Regions from separate parts of the Streptomyces sp. NPDC048590 genome, predicted to be linked through region 1. Evidence: riboswitches for the same ligand, from Rfam matches in the RefSeq annotation. Region 1 holds a riboswitch; each other region holds the start of a gene.
The links. A riboswitch is a leader RNA that binds a small molecule or an ion and turns the genes downstream of it on or off. The one in region 1 is predicted to bind cyclic di-AMP.
Positions count from the first base shown of each region.

Region 2: another riboswitch for cyclic di-AMP. It lies ahead of ACGFNN_RS32150 (M23 family metallopeptidase); the one in region 1 lies ahead of ACGFNN_RS34280 (M23 family metallopeptidase).
Region 3: another riboswitch for cyclic di-AMP. It lies ahead of ACGFNN_RS24390 (peptidoglycan DD-metalloendopeptidase family protein); the one in region 1 lies ahead of ACGFNN_RS34280 (M23 family metallopeptidase).
Region 4: another riboswitch for cyclic di-AMP. It lies ahead of ACGFNN_RS04965 (C40 family peptidase); the one in region 1 lies ahead of ACGFNN_RS34280 (M23 family metallopeptidase).

Region 1 is NZ_JBICWC010000020.1:17,286-21,533, reverse strand. It holds gene ACGFNN_RS34285 (PP2C family protein-serine/threonine phosphatase) at 163-1,266, shown strand; cyclic di-AMP (ydaO/yuaA leader) riboswitch at 1,500-1,652, shown strand; gene ACGFNN_RS34280 (M23 family metallopeptidase) at 1,664-2,704, shown strand; gene ACGFNN_RS34275 (aldo/keto reductase) at 2,934-3,878, shown strand; gene ACGFNN_RS34270 (PrsW family intramembrane metalloprotease) at 3,954-4,248, opposite strand, start outside.
Region 2 is NZ_JBICWC010000014.1:111,639-115,886, reverse strand. It holds gene ACGFNN_RS32160 (HPr family phosphocarrier protein) at 58-339, shown strand; gene ACGFNN_RS32155 (GntR family transcriptional regulator) at 521-1,225, opposite strand; gene ACGFNN_RS32150 (M23 family metallopeptidase) at 1,458-2,237, opposite strand; cyclic di-AMP (ydaO/yuaA leader) riboswitch at 2,250-2,418, opposite strand; gene ACGFNN_RS32145 (M16 family metallopeptidase) at 2,632-4,014, opposite strand; gene ACGFNN_RS32140 (M16 family metallopeptidase) at 4,041-4,248, opposite strand, start outside.
Region 3 is NZ_JBICWC010000008.1:325,646-329,893, forward strand. It holds gene ACGFNN_RS24380 (TetR/AcrR family transcriptional regulator) at 1-265, shown strand, start outside; gene ACGFNN_RS24385 (SGNH/GDSL hydrolase family protein) at 307-1,131, opposite strand; gene ACGFNN_RS24390 (peptidoglycan DD-metalloendopeptidase family protein) at 1,295-2,209, opposite strand; cyclic di-AMP (ydaO/yuaA leader) riboswitch at 2,215-2,370, opposite strand; gene ACGFNN_RS24395 (tyrosine-protein phosphatase) at 2,796-3,620, shown strand; gene ACGFNN_RS24400 (DUF6126 family protein) at 3,675-3,848, opposite strand; gene ACGFNN_RS24405 (helix-turn-helix domain-containing protein) at 3,917-4,248, opposite strand, start outside.
Region 4 is NZ_JBICWC010000002.1:103,631-107,878, reverse strand. It holds gene ACGFNN_RS04970 (hypothetical protein) at 655-963, shown strand; cyclic di-AMP (ydaO/yuaA leader) riboswitch at 1,338-1,502, shown strand; gene ACGFNN_RS04965 (C40 family peptidase) at 1,506-1,976, shown strand; gene ACGFNN_RS04960 (LysE family translocator) at 1,995-2,630, opposite strand; gene ACGFNN_RS04955 (LysR family transcriptional regulator) at 2,703-3,614, shown strand; gene ACGFNN_RS04950 (ATP-binding protein) at 3,649-4,080, opposite strand.

The DNA of each region.
Region 1 (4,248 bases):
GCTCCTCCCTTCGGCCTACGGCGTTGCGCCGTACGGCGAGGCTTCGGCAGGGCCGGGTGGGGCGCGGTACCGTCCGCAGCCGTGGGCGGACCGGGCAGGAGTGCACAGGTGGGGAAACAGGAGAGACGCCGCGGGGCATCCGGCGGGGGTGCGCGGTCGCGGATGTTCGTGCGCTACCTCCCCGCACTGATGATCTGCGTCGGGGTGGTGCTCGACATGGTGACCCCGCCCGAGGTCACGGCTGTCCCCCTGTTCGCGGCGGCTCCGCTGATCGCCGCCCCGTTCTTCTCCCTGACCTCCACCGTCCGTACCGGGGCGGCCGCGTTCCTGGTGGTGCTCGCCATCCGCATCTCGGACGGCCGCCTCGACGAGGTCGTCCCGATCACCGATCTGCTCACCGTGCTCACGGTGTCCGCGCTCTCCCTCGTCATCAACCGGGTGGTGCGACGCGGCAACGAGCAGCTGGCCTCGGCCAGGGTCATCGCCGAGACCGCTATGCGGGCGGTGCTGCCGGCGCCCGAGGATCGGATCGGCGGGCTCCTGGTCGCGGCACGCTACGAGGCGGCCCAGGCCGACGAGTTCGTGGGCGGCGACCTCTTCGCCGTGACCGACACGCCGTTCGGGGTGCGCCTGGTGGTCGGGGACGTACGCGGGAAGGGGCTGGACTCCGTGGCGGCGGTGGCCGTCGTCATCGGGGCCTTCCGGGAGGCCGCGGAGCAGGAGCGTTCGCTGGAGGGGGTCGCCCAGAGGCTGGAGCGGGCGCTGGCGAGGGAGGGCGCGAGGCGGGGCGGCTTCGATTCCGTGGAGGGGTTCGTCACCGCCGTGCTCGCTGAGGTACCGACCGGCTCGGACATCCTTCGGGTGGTCAACCGTGGCCATCCCGAGCCTCTCGTACTGCACGCGGACGGGGCGCTCGACGTCCTGGCGCCGACCGAACCCGCCCTGCCGCTCGGCATGGGCCTCGACGCGGGGCCCGACCGGTCGGACGAGTGGACACTCCCGGCCGGGGCGACGTTCCTGGCGTTCACCGACGGGCTCTCGGAGGCGCGGAACGCCGAAGGAGTCTTCTACGACCCTGCGGCCCGGCTGCGTGGCCGGCTCTTCCCGGGGCCCGAGGAGATGCTGTCGGCGCTCACCGACGACGTGCGCCTGCACACCGGAGGACGGTCGACGGACGACCTCGCGCTCCTCGCGGTCGGACGGCCCTCCCGGGGGCAGCCGGCCCGGCGGACGACGGTGAAGATCGTGGGACGGGCCGGTGAATGACCGGTCGCGACTTTCGGTAGTCGAAGGGTCTCACTACGCATAACATTTGACGCACCGTCAGAAAGTGGTGGCCGGATCGAAGGCCTTCAACTCGCCCGGTTGCGCCTGTTTGACCCCTTAAAGTCCAGGCCCCAGCCCCGAACGATCTGCCGGAACGGCTTGGAATCAAAGCCTGGTGTCTATTAACGTTCGATAACGCAGCGCGGTTGTACCTGTCGTCGCAAGAGGCGGCACCGTGCGCGGCGCCGAATTCCGCAAGGGAACCGGGGAACCACCTACATGGGGTGAATCGGGCACCTGTGTCTCGAGAGAGACGAAGGGGCCCGTAGGAGACCTTCCTGCTCCGAACCCGTCAGCTAACCCGGTAGGCGAGAAGGAAGGAAAGGAGAGCGCCCACGTGGCGTCGAACCAGCCTGCCCCCGAGGCTCCGTCATCGCTCAAGACCGGCAGCTTCGGTGATCCGGACAGGTCGTGGGAGGAATGGAACCCCACCGAGGAGTCCATCCGCCCTGTGCGCGGCCGTCATCGCGTGGCGAAGCAGCGCGGTCTCGCCCGTAGCTCCACCGTCCTCGGCGTCGGTGTCATCGCGGCCGTCGGCGCGGGTGGCATGGCCACCGCGCAGAGCAAGCCGCCGGTCTCCATCTCTCTTCCCGATTCCATCGCCGACAACCTTCCTGACGCCAAGTCACTGCCCGGCGTGGGCGCGTTCATGGGTGGCGACTCCGACTCGGACCGGCAGACCGCCGCACTGACCTCCCCGCTCACGACCGCGGGGATCACCGAGGCCGAGGCCGAGCAGGGCGCCACCGACGCGGGTGAGGCGCTGCGCGCCCGCATCCTCCAGCAGGCCGAGCAGCAGCAGGCCGGCGCCGACGCCGAGGCCAAGGCCGCCGAGGAGCAGGCGGCCGCCGAGGCGGCAGCCGCCCAGGCCGCGAAGCAGCAGAGCAAGGCCGAGGCCGACGCCGCCGCCAAGAAGAAGGCCGCGGAAGAGGCTGCCAAGAAGAAGGCGGAGGCCGAGCGTCTCGCCAAGCTCGCCGCGAGCTACGCCGTTCCGACCTCGTCCTACACGATCACCTCGACCTTCGGCCAGGCCGGTTCGATGTGGTCCTCGGGCCACCACACCGGGCTGGACTTCGCGGCTCCCACCGGCACGCCGGTCAAGGCCGTGCACGGCGGGACGGTGAAGTCGGCCGGCTGGTCCGGCTCGTACGGCTACCGGACGGTCCTGGAGCTCGACGACGGCACGGAGGTCTGGTACTGCCACCAGTCGTCGATGGACGTCACCGCCGGACAGAAGGTCACCACCGGCGAGACGATCGGCCGGGTCGGGGCCACGGGCAACGTGACGGGCCCGCACCTCCACCTGGAGATCCACACTCCGGACGGAACCGGCATCGACCCGATGGCCTGGCTGCAGAGCAAGGGTCTCTCGATCTGACCCCCGCGCCGCTCTCCGGCGCACCGAACCCCGGCGGTCCTGACGCACAACCCCCCGACGTCAGGGCCGCCGGTCCGTCTGTGACGGAACGGCACGATCAACGGGACCTGCGGCCGGCGGGGCGGCAGGTGGGGCGACGCGAGCGGGCCGTGAGGCCCACGGACGACCGGTGAAGACGAACGGCCGGTAAAGCGGAATACCTGCCTCACTTGCGTCGTTGACGCCTTCCATGACTTCTCTTCGCGCGCTCGGTTCATCCGGCCTCAAGGTCTTCCCCCTCGCCCTCGGTGGCAACGTCTTCGGCTGGACGGCCGACGAGCGGACGACGTTCGCCGTCCTCGACGAGTACGTGGCGTCCGGCGGCAACTTCGTCGACACCGCCGATTCGTACTCCGCCTGGGTCCCCGGCAACGAGGGCGGCGAGTCGGAGACCCTGATCGGCAAGTGGCTGGCGGCCCGCTCCCGTCGCGACGACGTCGTCATCGCCACCAAGGTGGGCGCCCACCCGGCGTACAAGGGGCTCTCGCCCGCCACGATCAAGGAGGCCGCCGAGGCCTCGCTGCGTCGGCTCGGCACCGACCACATCGACCTCTACTACACCCACTTCGACGACGAGACCGTCCCCGTCGAGGAGATCATCACCGCGCTCGACCAGCTGGTGAAGGCCGGGACCGTACGCGAGATCGCGGCCTCCAACATCAGCCCCGAGCGACTCCGCGCCTCCCTGGACTTCTCCGAGCGCGAGGGTCTGGCGCGTTATGTGGCGCTCCAGCCGCACTACAACCTCGTCTCGCGCGACACCTACGAGGGCGCGCTCCAGGACACCGCAGCAGACGCGGGGCTCGCCGCGGTCCCGTACTTCGCGCTCGCCTCGGGCTTCCTCACCGGCAAGTACCGCCCGGGCACCCGGGTCGAGAGCGCGCGCGCCGAGGGCGCGGGCAAGCACCTGGAGACCGAGCGCGGCCGCAAGGTGCTGGCGGTCCTCGACAAGGTCGCCCAGGAGCACGGCGCGGAGATCGCCACGGTCGCCCTGGCCTGGCTGGCGTCCCGTCCGACCGTCGCCGCGCCGATCGCCTCCGCACGCACCGTCGGTCAGCTGCCCGCGCTGATGGCCGTGGCCGGGCTTCGGCTGACCGAGGCGGAGCTGGCCGAGCTGGACGCGGCATCCGCCTGATCCATCCGGGCGCCCGGCGTCGCCCTGCGGCGCGGTCTCCTGGCGCGGGTGGAAATCCCGCACCAGGAGACCCCCTCAGCCGGGCGGTGGCCGGCGCCCGCCGTCGTCCAGGTAGGGGTTGTAGCCCCCGTAGTGCCGGTGAGGTGCGGGGAGCTGCTGCGGATGCCCGCTGCCGGGGGTGAACTGACGGGGCAACGACGGTGCACGGGGGACCGCGCGCAGCCGTCCGGTCGCCCGGGCGGCGTACGTCAGGGCCGGGCCTGCGATGTCCCGCCGGTGCCAGAGATGGTGAAGCAGCTCCTGCTCGCGGACGGCGAAGTCTGGGCCCGCGCCGTCGTGGCGTGCCCTCCGCCGCAGCATGGCCAGCGAG
Region 2 (4,248 bases), on a different contig from region 1:
TGCGCACCACATGAGACACTGGTCTAGACAACCCATTGATACGTGAAGGGCAGAACCATGGCTGAGCGCCGCGTCAACGTCGGTTGGGCCGAGGGCCTGCACGCCCGCCCCGCTTCCATCTTCGTCCGGGCCGCGACGGCCTCCGGCGTCCCGGTGACGATCGCCAAGGCCGACGGCAACCCGGTGAACGCCGCCTCCATGCTCGCGGTTCTGGGCCTCGGCGCCCAGGGCGGCGAGGAGATCGTGCTGGCCTCCGAGGCGGACAACGCCGAGGCCGCCCTGGACCGCCTGGCGAAGCTGGTGGCCGAGGGCCTCGAGGAGCTCCCGGAGACCGTCTGATTCCAGCCGTTCCCATCCGGAACAGCCCTGCGGAAAAGCCGCGGCACCCCATCGGGAGCCGCGGCTTTTCCAGCTTCCGGACGACGTCGAAATAAATCCGGACAGACCTTCGGAATTACCGGATCAGGGCAGCAGAAATAAAGCCGTCCGGCAATTACCTTCTTTGTATACGGCCCCATTGTTAATGACGGGCTCCGGCGATGTTTACGGGGTGTTGCGAAGTTCTCACCCTGGGAGCACCCTCCGGCCTCCCCTGCCGCTCCGTACGCCGCAGGCGGTGTGCGGCGGCGGCCCGCTCCGCGTGCTGCGTCGCGATGGCCCTGGCCCGCTCGGTGTCGCGGCGCGCCACCGCGTCCACGAGGGCCCCGTGCTCGGCCCAGGAGTCAGCGGGACGGACCGGCTGCTCGACGGCGTACATCCAGGCGATCTTGTGCCTGAGCTGGGTAAGCAGCGCGATCAGGGCGGGACTCCCCGAAGCCTGGGCCAGCGTCTCGTGGAACCAGCCCCCCAGGGAGCGCAGATCCTCCCCCTCGCCCCGGCGCACCCGCTCCTGCCCCAGTCTCACCAGACCGCGGAGCACCTTGAGGTGGGCGTCGCTGCGGCGCTGAGCCGCACGCGCGGCCCCCAGGGGCTCCAGGAGCATCCGTATCTCCAGCAGGTCGGCGGCCTCCTGCTCCGTGGGCTCGGCGACGCAGGCACCCGCGTGCCGGCGCGTCACGACGAACCCCTCGGACTCCAGGGTGCGCAGCGCCTCGCGCACGGGGACGCGGGAGACGCCGTAACGGCGGGCGAGCACCTCCTCGGTGAGGCGGCTGCCGCGCTCGTAGACACCGGAGACGATGTCGTCACGGATCGCCGTGCATACCGAATGCGCGGGAATGCGCATGTCCGAACCTCCGCCTTAATCCCCGCGAAACGCGGCCGATCGACGCCTGTTCTGTGACTCTATTGCAACCGGCGGGAATTTCCGATGGCGGGGCGGAATCCATGTATATCTTTTGGCCGGAACGCAGTTCGGCCGAGCCTTCCGCGCGGTCCGTCGTCACAGCACGGCGAAGGCCCCGGCACAGGGTGCCGGGGCCTTCGCCGAAGTGGTGTGCCCAAGGGCTGAGCGGACGTCAGACCTGGACGCCGTGGGCCCGGAGGTAGGCGACGGGGTCCATGTCCGAGCCGTACTCGGGGGTGGTGCGGGCCTCGAAGTGCAGGTGCGGTCCGGTCGAGTTGCCGGTCGAGCCGGAGAGGCCGATCTGCTCGCCGGAGCCGACGCTCTGACCGACGGAGACGCCGATGGAGGAGAGGTGACCGTACTGGGTGTACGTGCCGTCCTTCATCCTGAGCACGATGTTGTTGCCGTAGGCGCCGCCCCAGCCGGCCTCGACGACCGTGCCCGCGCCTACGGCGACGACGGAGGTGCCCGAGGCAGCCTGGAAGTCCACGCCGGAGTGGCTGCCGGAGGACCAGAGCGAGCCGCCGGACTTGTAACCGGTGGTCACGTGAGATCCGGCGACCGGGAGGTGGAAGGCGTTCAGCCGGGCACGCTCGGCGGCGCGCGCCGCACGCGCCTTCTCCTCGCGCGCCTTCTCGGCGCGGGCTTCCGCCTTGCGCTCGGCCTCTGCCTTCGCCTCCGCCTTGGCCTTCGCCTTGGCGGCGGCCTCGGCCTGGTGCTGCTGGACCTCGGCCTGCGCCTGGATCTGGGCGGCGAGGGAGGTGTCGAGCGCGACGGTCTGGGTGAGACCGGTGGAGGCGGGGGCGGCCTCGGCGTCCGCGGCGAGGGCCGGGGAGGCGGTGGCGCCGACGACACCGACGGTGGCCAGGGCCGCGATACCGGCGACCTCGGCGCCCTTGCGCGTCAGGCGGCTCGGGGCACGGTGCTTCCCGGTGGCACGGATGAACGCCATGGAGTGGCTGGTCCTTTCCTTCCTTCTCGCCTACCGGGTTAGCTGACGGGTTCGGAGCAGGAAGGTCTCCTACGGGCACCCGGGCCTCGTGCGAGGTACGGGGGTCCGATTCACCCCAGGGACTTCATGGGTCCCCGGCTCCCCAGGCTCGCGCCTGACGGGGACTCGGCGATGGCTGCCCGTCGCCGCGGTTGCGGCATTCGTCCGGCGGACAGCCGAGCCGACGCTAGATCGGGCGGCTCATCCGCTCCAAACGGATAGGGGCCTTTGTCGGACATCCCACAGGGCAAACAGCTGCGATACCGGGCGAATCGGACAGATGACGGAACCCCGGCGGTCGAGACCGCCGGGGTTCCGGATGTGCTGTGGTGTCAGCCGGTGATGTGCTGCGGTGTCAGCCGGTGACGACCGACACCTCGCCGATACCGAGCGCCCTCACGGGCTCGGCGATCTGTGAGGCGTCGCCGACCAGGACCGTGACCAGCCGGTCCACGGGGAAGGCGTTGACCACCGCGGCCGTGGCCTCGACGGTGCCGGTCGCCGCCAGCCTGGCGTACAGCTCGGCCTGGTAGTCGTCCGGGAGGTGCTGCTCGACCTGGTCGGCCAGCGTCCCCGCGACGGAGGCGGCCGTCTCGTACTTCAGCGGGGCGACGCCCACGAGATTCTGCACGGCGGTCTCACGCTCGGCGTCGGTGAGCCCCTCGGCCGCGAGCGTCCGCAGGACCTTCCAGAGGTCGTCCAGCGCGGGGCCGGTGGACTCGGTGTCCACGGAACCGCTGATGGCCAGCATCGCCGCGCCGGTTCCCCCCGACGCCGTGCCGGGAGACGTGGAGCGCAGGACCTGTCCGAAGGCCCGGACCCCGTAGGTGTAGCCCTTCTCCTCGCGCAGCACGCGGTCCAGCCGCGAGGTGAGCGTGCCTCCCAGGCAGTACGTGCCGAGGACCTGCGCGGGCCACACGCTGTCATGCCGGTCCGCGCCGATACGGCCGATCAGCAGCTGCGTCTGCACGGCTCCGGGACGGTCCACGATGACCACGCGGCCGGCGTCGTCCGCGGTGATCGGGGGGACCGGGCGCGGCTGGCCGGCGTTGCCGGACCAGTCGCCGAGCGTGTCGGAGAGCAGCCCGTCGAGGTCCACCTCGGTGAGGTCTCCGACGACTACCGCGGTCGCCGTGGCCGGACGGAAGTGGGCTTCGTAGAAGGCCCGCACCGCGGCGGCGTCGATCCGCCGGACCGTCTCCTCGGTGCCCTGGCGGGGGCGCGACATCCGCGCGGTGGCGGGGAAGAGTTCCTTGGAGAGCTGCTTGGCGGCGCGCCGCGCGGGGTTGGCCTGCTCGTGGGGGATCTCGTCGAGGCGGTTGGCCACCAGCCGCTCGACCTCGCTCTCCGCGAAGGCGGGGGCCCGCAGCGCCTCGGCGACCAGGCCGAGGGCCTTGGCGAGCCGCGAGACCGGGACCTCCAGCGAGACGCGGACCCCCGGGTGGTCGGCGTGGGCGTCGAGCGTCGCCCCGCAGCGCTCCAGCTCCGCCGCGAACTCCTCGGCGGAACGCTTGTCCGTGCCCTCGGACAGCGCTCGGGCCATGATCGTGGCCACGCCGTCCAGCCCCTCGGGCTCGGCGTCCAGGGGTGCGTCGAGGAAGATCTCCACGGCGACGACCTGCTGGCCGGGGCGGTGGCAGCGCAGCACCGTCAGCCCGTTGGGCAGGGCGCCTCGCTCGGGCGCGGGAAAGGCCCAGGGCCTGGCCTCGCCCGCGGTCGGCTGCGGGTGGTACTCCATCGCTACTCCAGTCACGGCGGCGTCGGTCACTTGTCGGCCCCCTCGTGCGTTTCGGTGCCGTCCGTCTCGTCGGCAGGTTCGACCGGCTCGTACACCAGGACCGCACGGTTGTCGGGGCGCAGGTGCGCCTGTGCCGCGGCCTTGACCTCGTCGGCCGTCACCGCGAGGACCCGGCCGACCGCCGTCAGGGCGAGCTGCGGGTCCCCGAACAGGACCGCGTAGCGGCACAGTTCG
Region 3 (4,248 bases), on a different contig from region 1:
TCCGGTGCTCCGCGAGGTCGCCGGCGATCTCGACCAGCAGTGGAAGGCCGAGATGGCCGAGGTCATCGAGGAGGGCGCCGCGGCAGGTGAGTTCCACTGCGACGATCCGATGTCCGTGGCCTGGCGTCTCACCGCCCTCCTGGACGGGCTTGCCGTCCAGATGATGTCGTACGGGGGTCCGCTCTCGCGGGCCACCATGCTGCTGTGGGCCGAGGAAGCGCTCGCCCGTGAACTCGGCATCGACCACGACGCTCTGACCCGCTGAGGAGCGGCCGCCGCCCGGCTCCCGGACGGCGGCGGCTGCCGTCAGAGCGGAAGCAGATCCGGTCGCTTGGCGGCGACGTGGTCACCGGACGACTCCCCGCGAAGACGGCGGCCGATCCAGGGCACGAGGTACTCCCGCGCCCACTGGATGTCGTCACGGCGCACTTCGAAGGCGCCCCGCGGGATCTGCGGGGGCCACACCTGGTCGGGATCGGCCGGCACGTCGAGACCGAGGACCTGGGCGGCTCGCAGCGCCACGCGGGTGTGGCCCTCGGGCGAGAGGTGGAGCCGGTCGTTGTCCCAGGCCCGCCGGTCCTGGACCGACCGCAGGGACCACAGGTCGAGCACCGGGCAGTCGTAGCGGTCGGCGATGGACCGCACGTGGGCGGTGTACATGGCGATCTTGCCGCGCAGGTGCTTGAGCACCGGAATGCCACGGGTGTCGAAGCCGGTGGTGACCATGACCGTTCCGACCGTCCGGGTCAGGTCGGCGACCGCTCGCTCGAAGCGCTCCGCCACGTCGTCCGGATCGGATCCGGGCCGGAGGATGTCGTTGCCACCCGCGCAGAAGCTCACCAGATCAGGCGCCAGCTCCTTGGCCCGGGGGACCTGCTCCTCGACTATCTGGTCGAGGAGGCGTCCGCGTACGGCGAGATTGGCGTACCGGAAGTTCCCGTGGGGGTCGTCCGCGGAACCGGTCACCGCGTCGGGGGCGGGGAGCTGGTCCGCGAGCAGGACCGCGAACCGGTCCGCCCAGCCGACCAGCCTCCCGTCGGGGCCGGGGTCTCCGACGCCCTCGGTGAAGCTGTCGCCGATCGCCGCGTACGACCCGATGATGCCTCGTCTGTTTCTCGAATCGTCTGCCACAAGGGCATATCCTGCACCTTCGAATGTGACCTACGCGACCGTAATAAAGGGTTGACGGATGGTGAGAAAGACCACCCGGTCAGTTTTTGGTAAAGCCGGAATAAGGGGAGAGGGCGGTGCGCCGCAGCGCACCGCCCTCTCCCCTGCCCTCAGGTGACGTGACTCAGATGGCGACGCCGTGCGAACGCAGGTAGGCGATCGGGTCGACGTCCGAGCCGTAGCTCGGTCCCGTCCGGACCTCGAAGTGGAGGTGCGGGCCGGTGGAGTTGCCCGTGGAACCGGAGAGGCCGATCTGCTGGCCGCCGGTCACGGTCTGCCCGGCGGAGACCTCGAGGGAGGACAGGTGCGCGTACTGGGAGTACATGCCGTCGCTGTGCTGGATGACGACCTCGTTGCCGTAGGAACCGCTCCAGCCGGCGGAGACCACGGTGCCCGGGCCGATCGAGCGGACGCTGGTGCCGGAGGCCGCCTGGAAGTCGGAGCCGGTGTGGTAGCCGCTGGACCAGCTGGCGCCGGAAGCACGGTACTGGGTCGTGACGTTGGGGTTCTCGACCGGCGCGGCGTAGCCGGAGGTGTTGCTCTCGGAGGTGCCCGTGGCAGGGGTCCCCTCGGCCGGAGCGGCGGCCGTCTTCCCGGCCGGAGCCTGCCGCTCGGTGGCGGGTGCCGCTGCCTTCGCCGCGGAGGGCGTGGCCTCGGTGGACTTCGCGGCGGGCGCGGAGGCCTTCGCCCCGAGGGTCAGCTTCATACCCGGACGGATCAGGCTCGGGTTCTCGCCGACGACCTCACGGTTGTCCTTGTACAGCTTGTGCCAGCCGCCCTTGATCTTCTCCTTGACGGCGATCTTGGCCAGGTAGTCCCCGGCGACCACGGAGTAGGTCCGGGGAGCCTTCTTGGCCGCGGCCGCCGGGGCGCTGTGCGCCGCGGCGGACTTCGCGGCCGGCGCGGACTGCTCGGCGGCGTGGGCGCCGGTGGCGCCGATCAGCGGGAGGGCGAGAACGGCGCCGCCCGTCCCTGCGGCGAGGACGCCTCGGGATATCGGGCCGGTCTTCCTGCGACGGTGCTTGCCTCGTGCGGGCATGGGGGAATTCCTCTCCGGCGCCTGCGAGGTGAGCTGTCGGGTTCGGACTGGAGATGCCCGGCCGCGGTACGCGACTTGACCCCTAGCCGCCCGGATCCCCCCGGACGGCGACTTACCTGGTTCCCCCGCTCCTGCCACACGTGAGTCGGTTCGGATTCCGGTCGGCGGCAGGATTAGGCGTTCCGTCCGGATTGACCGTGACGTTAAGCGAGCCCGGACTCCGCGAACAAGCGCCGGATTGCGGAGTGGAATGGAGAGGTCAATTCCGGCGCGGAATTACCGTCACACTCCGTGGATTACAGATCTTGGCTTTCCGTGTGGCACCAGGAAGGCCCTCGCGCGCATTCGCCACACACCGTCACGGATATGATCCCGCTCACCCATCGCGGCCAAGCCGTCACACAAGATGCGTATGTTATTCCAAATGCATCAATACGGACATCTCATTACTGGTCGCGCTAAATCAGATCGAAATGTCGCCGTGAGGCCGGGGCACCGAAGCGATTGCTCGATGCAGCCATGTCGTATCGTCGCGAGCGTGCCCCGTCGGCGAGCGGCGCCGGCGCCCGACACCCCAGGAGCCCTTGTGACGCAGCTGCCAGAGGTCCCGCCGGCCGGCCCCGAACCGACGGACGTCGATCTCACCGGTGTCCGTAACTTCCGTGACGTCGGCGGACTTCCCACCGTGGACGGGCGCACCGTGCGTTTCGGGCGCCTCTACCGCAGCGGGCACCTCGCCCACGCCACCGAGGCGGACGCGGCCTTCCTCTCCGGACTCGGTCTGCACACGGTCTTCGACTTCCGCAACGCCGCCGACCACAAGCTCGACGGCTACGACGTGGACCTGCCCGGCGTCCGCAACGTCAGCATTCCGCTCTCCGACCCGGCCGACGGCGCCGAGTTCTGGCGACTCGTGCGTGACGGCAACATCGAGCAGCTGCGCTCGATCCTGGCGAACGGCAAGGGCACCGACCGCATGGTCGCCTCCTACCGTTCGATCATCAGGGACCGCACCTCCGAGCACAGCCGCGTGCTCCACGCGCTGGCGGAGGACAGCGTGCCGGCCCTGATGCACTGTGCGGCGGGGAAGGACCGGGCCGGCCTCTCGATCGCTGTCACCCTTCTCGCGGTGGGCGTGGACAGGGAGGCCATCGAGGCCGACTACCTCAAGTCCAACGACGCCCACCGCCGCTACAAGGTGAAGCGCAGCGACACGTCCGCCACGGGTATGTCCGAAGAGGTGATGGAGCTGCTCAATCCGCTCTTCGGCGCGCACTCCGACTACCTCGCCGCCGCGTTCGCCACCATCGACGAGATCTGGGGCGGCACCGACCGGTACCTCCTCGAAGGGCTGAAGGTCAGCCCCGAGACCCGTGAGAAGCTGCGCGACCGCCTGGTCGAGGGCGCCTGACGCCCTGGACGCCGCTTCCTCGGCCACGCTCGGACTCGTGGTGGGCGAGAGGGCTCACCCCTCGCCCGCCACGGTGAAGAGCAGGAAGAGGAATGCCGCAACGATGTGGCCCGCCACCAGATAGGCGAAGAGACGGATCACGACGCCACGGGGCATGCGCCGCTCCTGGGTGTCCTGGCCCTTGGCCCCGCGCGGGGTCAGCGGGTCGAAGTTCTCCGAATCGGACATGACGGTCCTCTCTCACGGCCCGGGGGCCTCGGTGACGGGAGCGACGCACCGTGCGGCGCGCGCGGGGATCAGAGCCGGTGGGCCCCACTGCCCGGGCACAGCTCGGCGACCGGGCTCTGCAGCAGGGTGTGGACGAAGAGCAGGCTCGCCCCGTCCGCGTCGAGTGCCCCGATCCGGTGCGGGGTGAGCGAGTCGAAGTGCGCGCTGTCACCGGGGCCGAGGTCGTGGACCGACTCGCCGAGCACCACCCTGAGCCCGCCTTCCAGGACGTACAGCCACTCCTCGCCCGGGTGGACGCGCACGAGGTCCCCCTCGGCTCCGTACGGGACACGCACCCGCAGTGCCTGCATGGCCCTGCCCGCCCCGCCGGCCTGCCGGTACAGCCAGCCTCCCGCCTCGG
Region 4 (4,248 bases), on a different contig from region 1:
CTCCCCGCCGAGATGCGGGCAGTACGCGGCCTCCGCGGCGAGCACGCCCGTACGGGCCGTCAGTCGTCCCGGTCGGAGCCTCGGCGCTCAGCGGCGATCTCGAGCACCGGCCTTCGGCGGACCGCGCGCATCACCCGCCCGGCAGACCGGTCGGCGTCCGGTCCGGCCGGCGGTTCATTCCGATGGGGCGCGCCGCCCACCGGGCCGGTAGGCCTCTGAAGCAACTTGCCCGGCGGGACGTTCACGGCGACGACGGCACTCCACGACACCACGCGATACCTGACCTGCGAGGTGGAGGTTGCCGCCCGGGGCGGCCGTCCGCGTACTCCTCGGGGCGGGCGCGCCGGTGCACCGACATGCCCCGCCCGGAGCGCGGGTAGTCATCCAGCAACCCGCCCTGGGCCGCCCTGGGCGAACTCGTACAGGGCCGGCCCTCCGGCCTGGACGTCCACGTGGGCGAGTTGGCCCGCGAGCACGAACCGCTCACGGCCGTACCGGCCCGCCTCACAGGCCGTTCGCACCGGGAGATCAGCAGGGCATCGAACGGGACACCGTCCTCGACGACGCCCCGGCCGCGCTCGCGTTCGGGCTGGTGGACCACGTACCGGAAGCGCAAGCCGCCCCAGCCGCCGCAGCCCGCGAGGTGAACGCCCGATGCTCCCTTCCTCGTTCCCGCCGCTCCCCGCCCTGACCCGCGCCGAGGCCGAGTTCGTCGACTGCTACCTGGAGGTGCTCGACCAGGTCGGCCGCATCAACCCGGCTCGCGACGGCGACACCTACCGAGCACTCAGAGCCGCACAGGCCCTCGCGTCGCGGGCCGTCGCGCTGCGCGAAGCGCTCGCGTTGATGCACGAACGGGGCGAGTCGGAGATCCACGCGGAGACCCTGGCGAGGGTTCTGCGGATCCTGGACGGGGAGCGCCGCGCGGCGCGGGTCGCCGTCCCGCCGACTGCTTCGGACTGAATCCGGAGCCACCGGATCGGGCCCGTGGGTCGGCCTTTCGGCGGTTTTTCACGACACGCCCGATGGTGCGACGAGTTTTCCTCGCTCGTTCAGCGTAGGAGGTCCCCCTCACGAGGGACAGATCAACTTGCGTGACGGGCGCGGCCACGTACCGGAATCAACAGCTCCACCGCTGGTACACGGCCGGTGGGGCGCCAGGACGAAAAACTCGGCCCACGTCCGCCCACTCGATCGGACGAGCAACGACGAATGACACATATCGACATTTCCAAGAGGAAATCCGGCAGACCTTGCGTAAAGATCCCTGGGACGACAAGAGCCCCCGCCACCGCGGCGGGGCGGTCCGGGCGGACGCCGAGTCCTGCCGCCGCCCGGATGACTGGTCGACAGAAGTGGATCGGCAGGAGTGGAGGACCCGAGCACAACGGGCCGGCCGGAGTTCCGGACGGCCCTCGGGGTGAAGCCGCACCGCGCGGCCGGGCAACTTCGCCAGCCCGAACCCGACAGGTCATCCTTCACAGGCGGCTGACGAAGGGTTGCGCATGACTGCGCAGGTTCATGTCCCGTCTCTGTTCGCCCGGGTCGGCACGGCCTCGGTTCTCGCATTCGCCGTAGGCACCACGATGCTGGCCCCCGGATTCGTGAACGACGCCGAGGCCGCCGCTCATTCGGCCACAGCGCTGAAGATCGCCGCCTCCAAGAAGGGCGCTCCGTACAGATGGGGAGCCACCGGCCCCCATCGCTTCGACTGTTCGGGGCTCACGCTCTACTCGTTCAGGAAGGCCGGGAAGAAACTCCCCCGCACGGCCCAGCAGCAGTACAACAAGACCCGCCATATCTCCAGGTCGCAGCGGCAACGCGGCGACCTGGTCTTCTTTCACGCGGGGCGCAGCGTGTACCACGTGGGCATCTACGCGGGGAACGGAAGGATCTGGCACTCGCCGAAGACCGGGGCCGTGGTCCGGCTGGAGAAGATCTGGTCCGGAAACGTCTGGTACGGGAGGGTCCACTGATCCTCCCGTCCACCCGGTTCAGTGCAGCAGGGGCCCGGTCACCAGGACGAGTCCCAGCGCGGTGAGCGCCGCGCCGCTGCCGCCCTCGACGACCCGGGCGGCACGCGGCCGGCGCAGCCACGGGCCCAGTCGGTCCACCATCAGGGCCACGCCCGGGAACCAGACGAGCGCGAGCAGCACGACCACCGAGGCCAGGAGCAGTGTCCTGGGCAGCGGTGGTGTGCCGTCCGGTACGAACTGCGGGAGGAGGCTGAGGAAGAGTACCGGCGCCTTCGGGTTGAGGGCGTTGGTAAGGAAGCCCTGGCGCAACGACCGTCCCGCTCGCGGCGCCACCTCTCCCCCGGTCTCCGGCCGTGCGGCCTCCGCGGACCTCCGGCGCACCGCGTGGAGACCGCTGAGGCCGAGGTACAGCACGTACACGCCGCCGAGCAGTTGTACGGTGCGGAAGAGAGCGGGCATCGTGACGAGTACGGCGGCGAGTCCGGCGACGGCCAGCGTCGTGTGCACCACGAGACCACCGGCGACCCCGACCGCCGTGGCCAGGCCGGACCGGCGGGATTCGAGCGAGTTGCGTACGACCACGGCGAAGTCGGCACCCGGAAGGGCGACCATTCCCGCCGCCACCGCGACGAATGCGAGCAGTTGTGCGTCCATACGTCCACACTGACGGCGCCAGGCCTTTAGCGTGTACTTGGAATCTTCTGGGTCTGCCAAAAGGAACGCTTAATGTACGACCCGACGCGGCTCGCGGCCCTGGTCGCCGTGGCCGAGGCCGGCTCGATCACACGCGCCGCCGCGCGACTCGGTTACACCGCTCCCGCGCTCTCCCAGCAACTGGCCAAGCTGGAGCGGGAGGCGGGAGCCGAACTGCTCGTCCGGCACCATCGCGGCGCGCGTCTGACGCCGGCCGGTGAGCTGCTCGCAGGGCGGGCTCGGCGAGTGCTGGACGAGATGGACCAGGCTCGGCACGAACTGGCCCGCCTTGCAGGGCTGTCGGGGGGCCGGCTGCGGGTCGGCACCTTCGTGACGGCGGGGATCCATCTTCTGCCGCCGGTACTGAGCGCCTTCCGAAGGGCGCACCCCGACGTGGAACTGGCCGTCACCGACTACGAACCACCCGCCGGGGTCGCCGCCGTGGCGGCGGGCGACGCCGACCTGGCCCTGACGCACGCCTACGAACCCGCGGCCGCCGAACCGCTGCCTGCGGGAGTGACCGCCGAGCTTTTGCTCGTCGAGGAGTTGGTCCTGGTCACCGCGCCGGGACAGATCCTGTCGGAAGGCAGCGGCCCCCTGCCGGTCGCGGAGCTGGCGGGCCGCCCGCTGATCAGCAGCGCACCCGATCATCCGCCACGACGCGGGGTGGAGCGGGCGCTGGCCGACGCGGGCGCCACCACCGCCGTGGTCTGCCGGTCGCCCGGCTACGCCCTGGTGTGCGCCCTGGTGAGCGCGGGCCTCGGGGTGGCGGTCGTACCCGAGATGGTGGCCTCGATGTCACCGACCCCCCTCGCCGTGCGCCGTCTTGAGCCCTCGGCGTTCCGGCGGACCATCTCCGTCGTGCACCGGGAGGACCGGAACGCCGCCGCGGCGTCACTGGTCGCCCTGCTGCGCAACGGTTTCGGGAGGGCCGGCACCCCATGAAGCGGTATGGGCAAGGCGGCCGCGGGTGGACCGGTCAGGCCTGCGCGGGCACCGGCCACGGCAGTGCGATGGACACGGTCTTGCCCCCGTCCGGTGTGGGCGTGACGGTGAGCCGGCCGCCGTACTCCTTCGCCAGGGTCCGGATGATCACCATGCCGCGTCCGTTGTCCTGCCGTACGGCGGCGGGCAGCCGTTGGGGCCAGCGTGGGTGACTGTCCGTCACTCCGAGGCTGAACTGTCCGTCCTCGTCGAGACGGAGCCCCACGGTGAAGGTGGGCGACTGCCCGAAGGTGTGCTGGACGGCGTTGGTGGCGAGTTCCGACACGATCAGCCGGATGGTGTCGGCGGCGTCGTCCTCCTCCGCGAGTCCCCATTCGAGGAGGATCCGGGCCACATATCTGCGGGCCACCGAGACCGAGGCCGGATCGCTCGCCAGAGTGACGGTTGCTTCCTGATGGTCTGCCATGGCGACGCCGTCCCTTTCCCACCCTGACCGCCACGCGGCCTGGACTGTGCTTCGCGCCAGACTGCCACCGATACCGTCCCCCATGACGGCGATCCACCAAGATATGCATATATCTGTCGCCCATTACGGTGAACTATGCCCCGGGGACGGCGTGCGGACGCGACACTG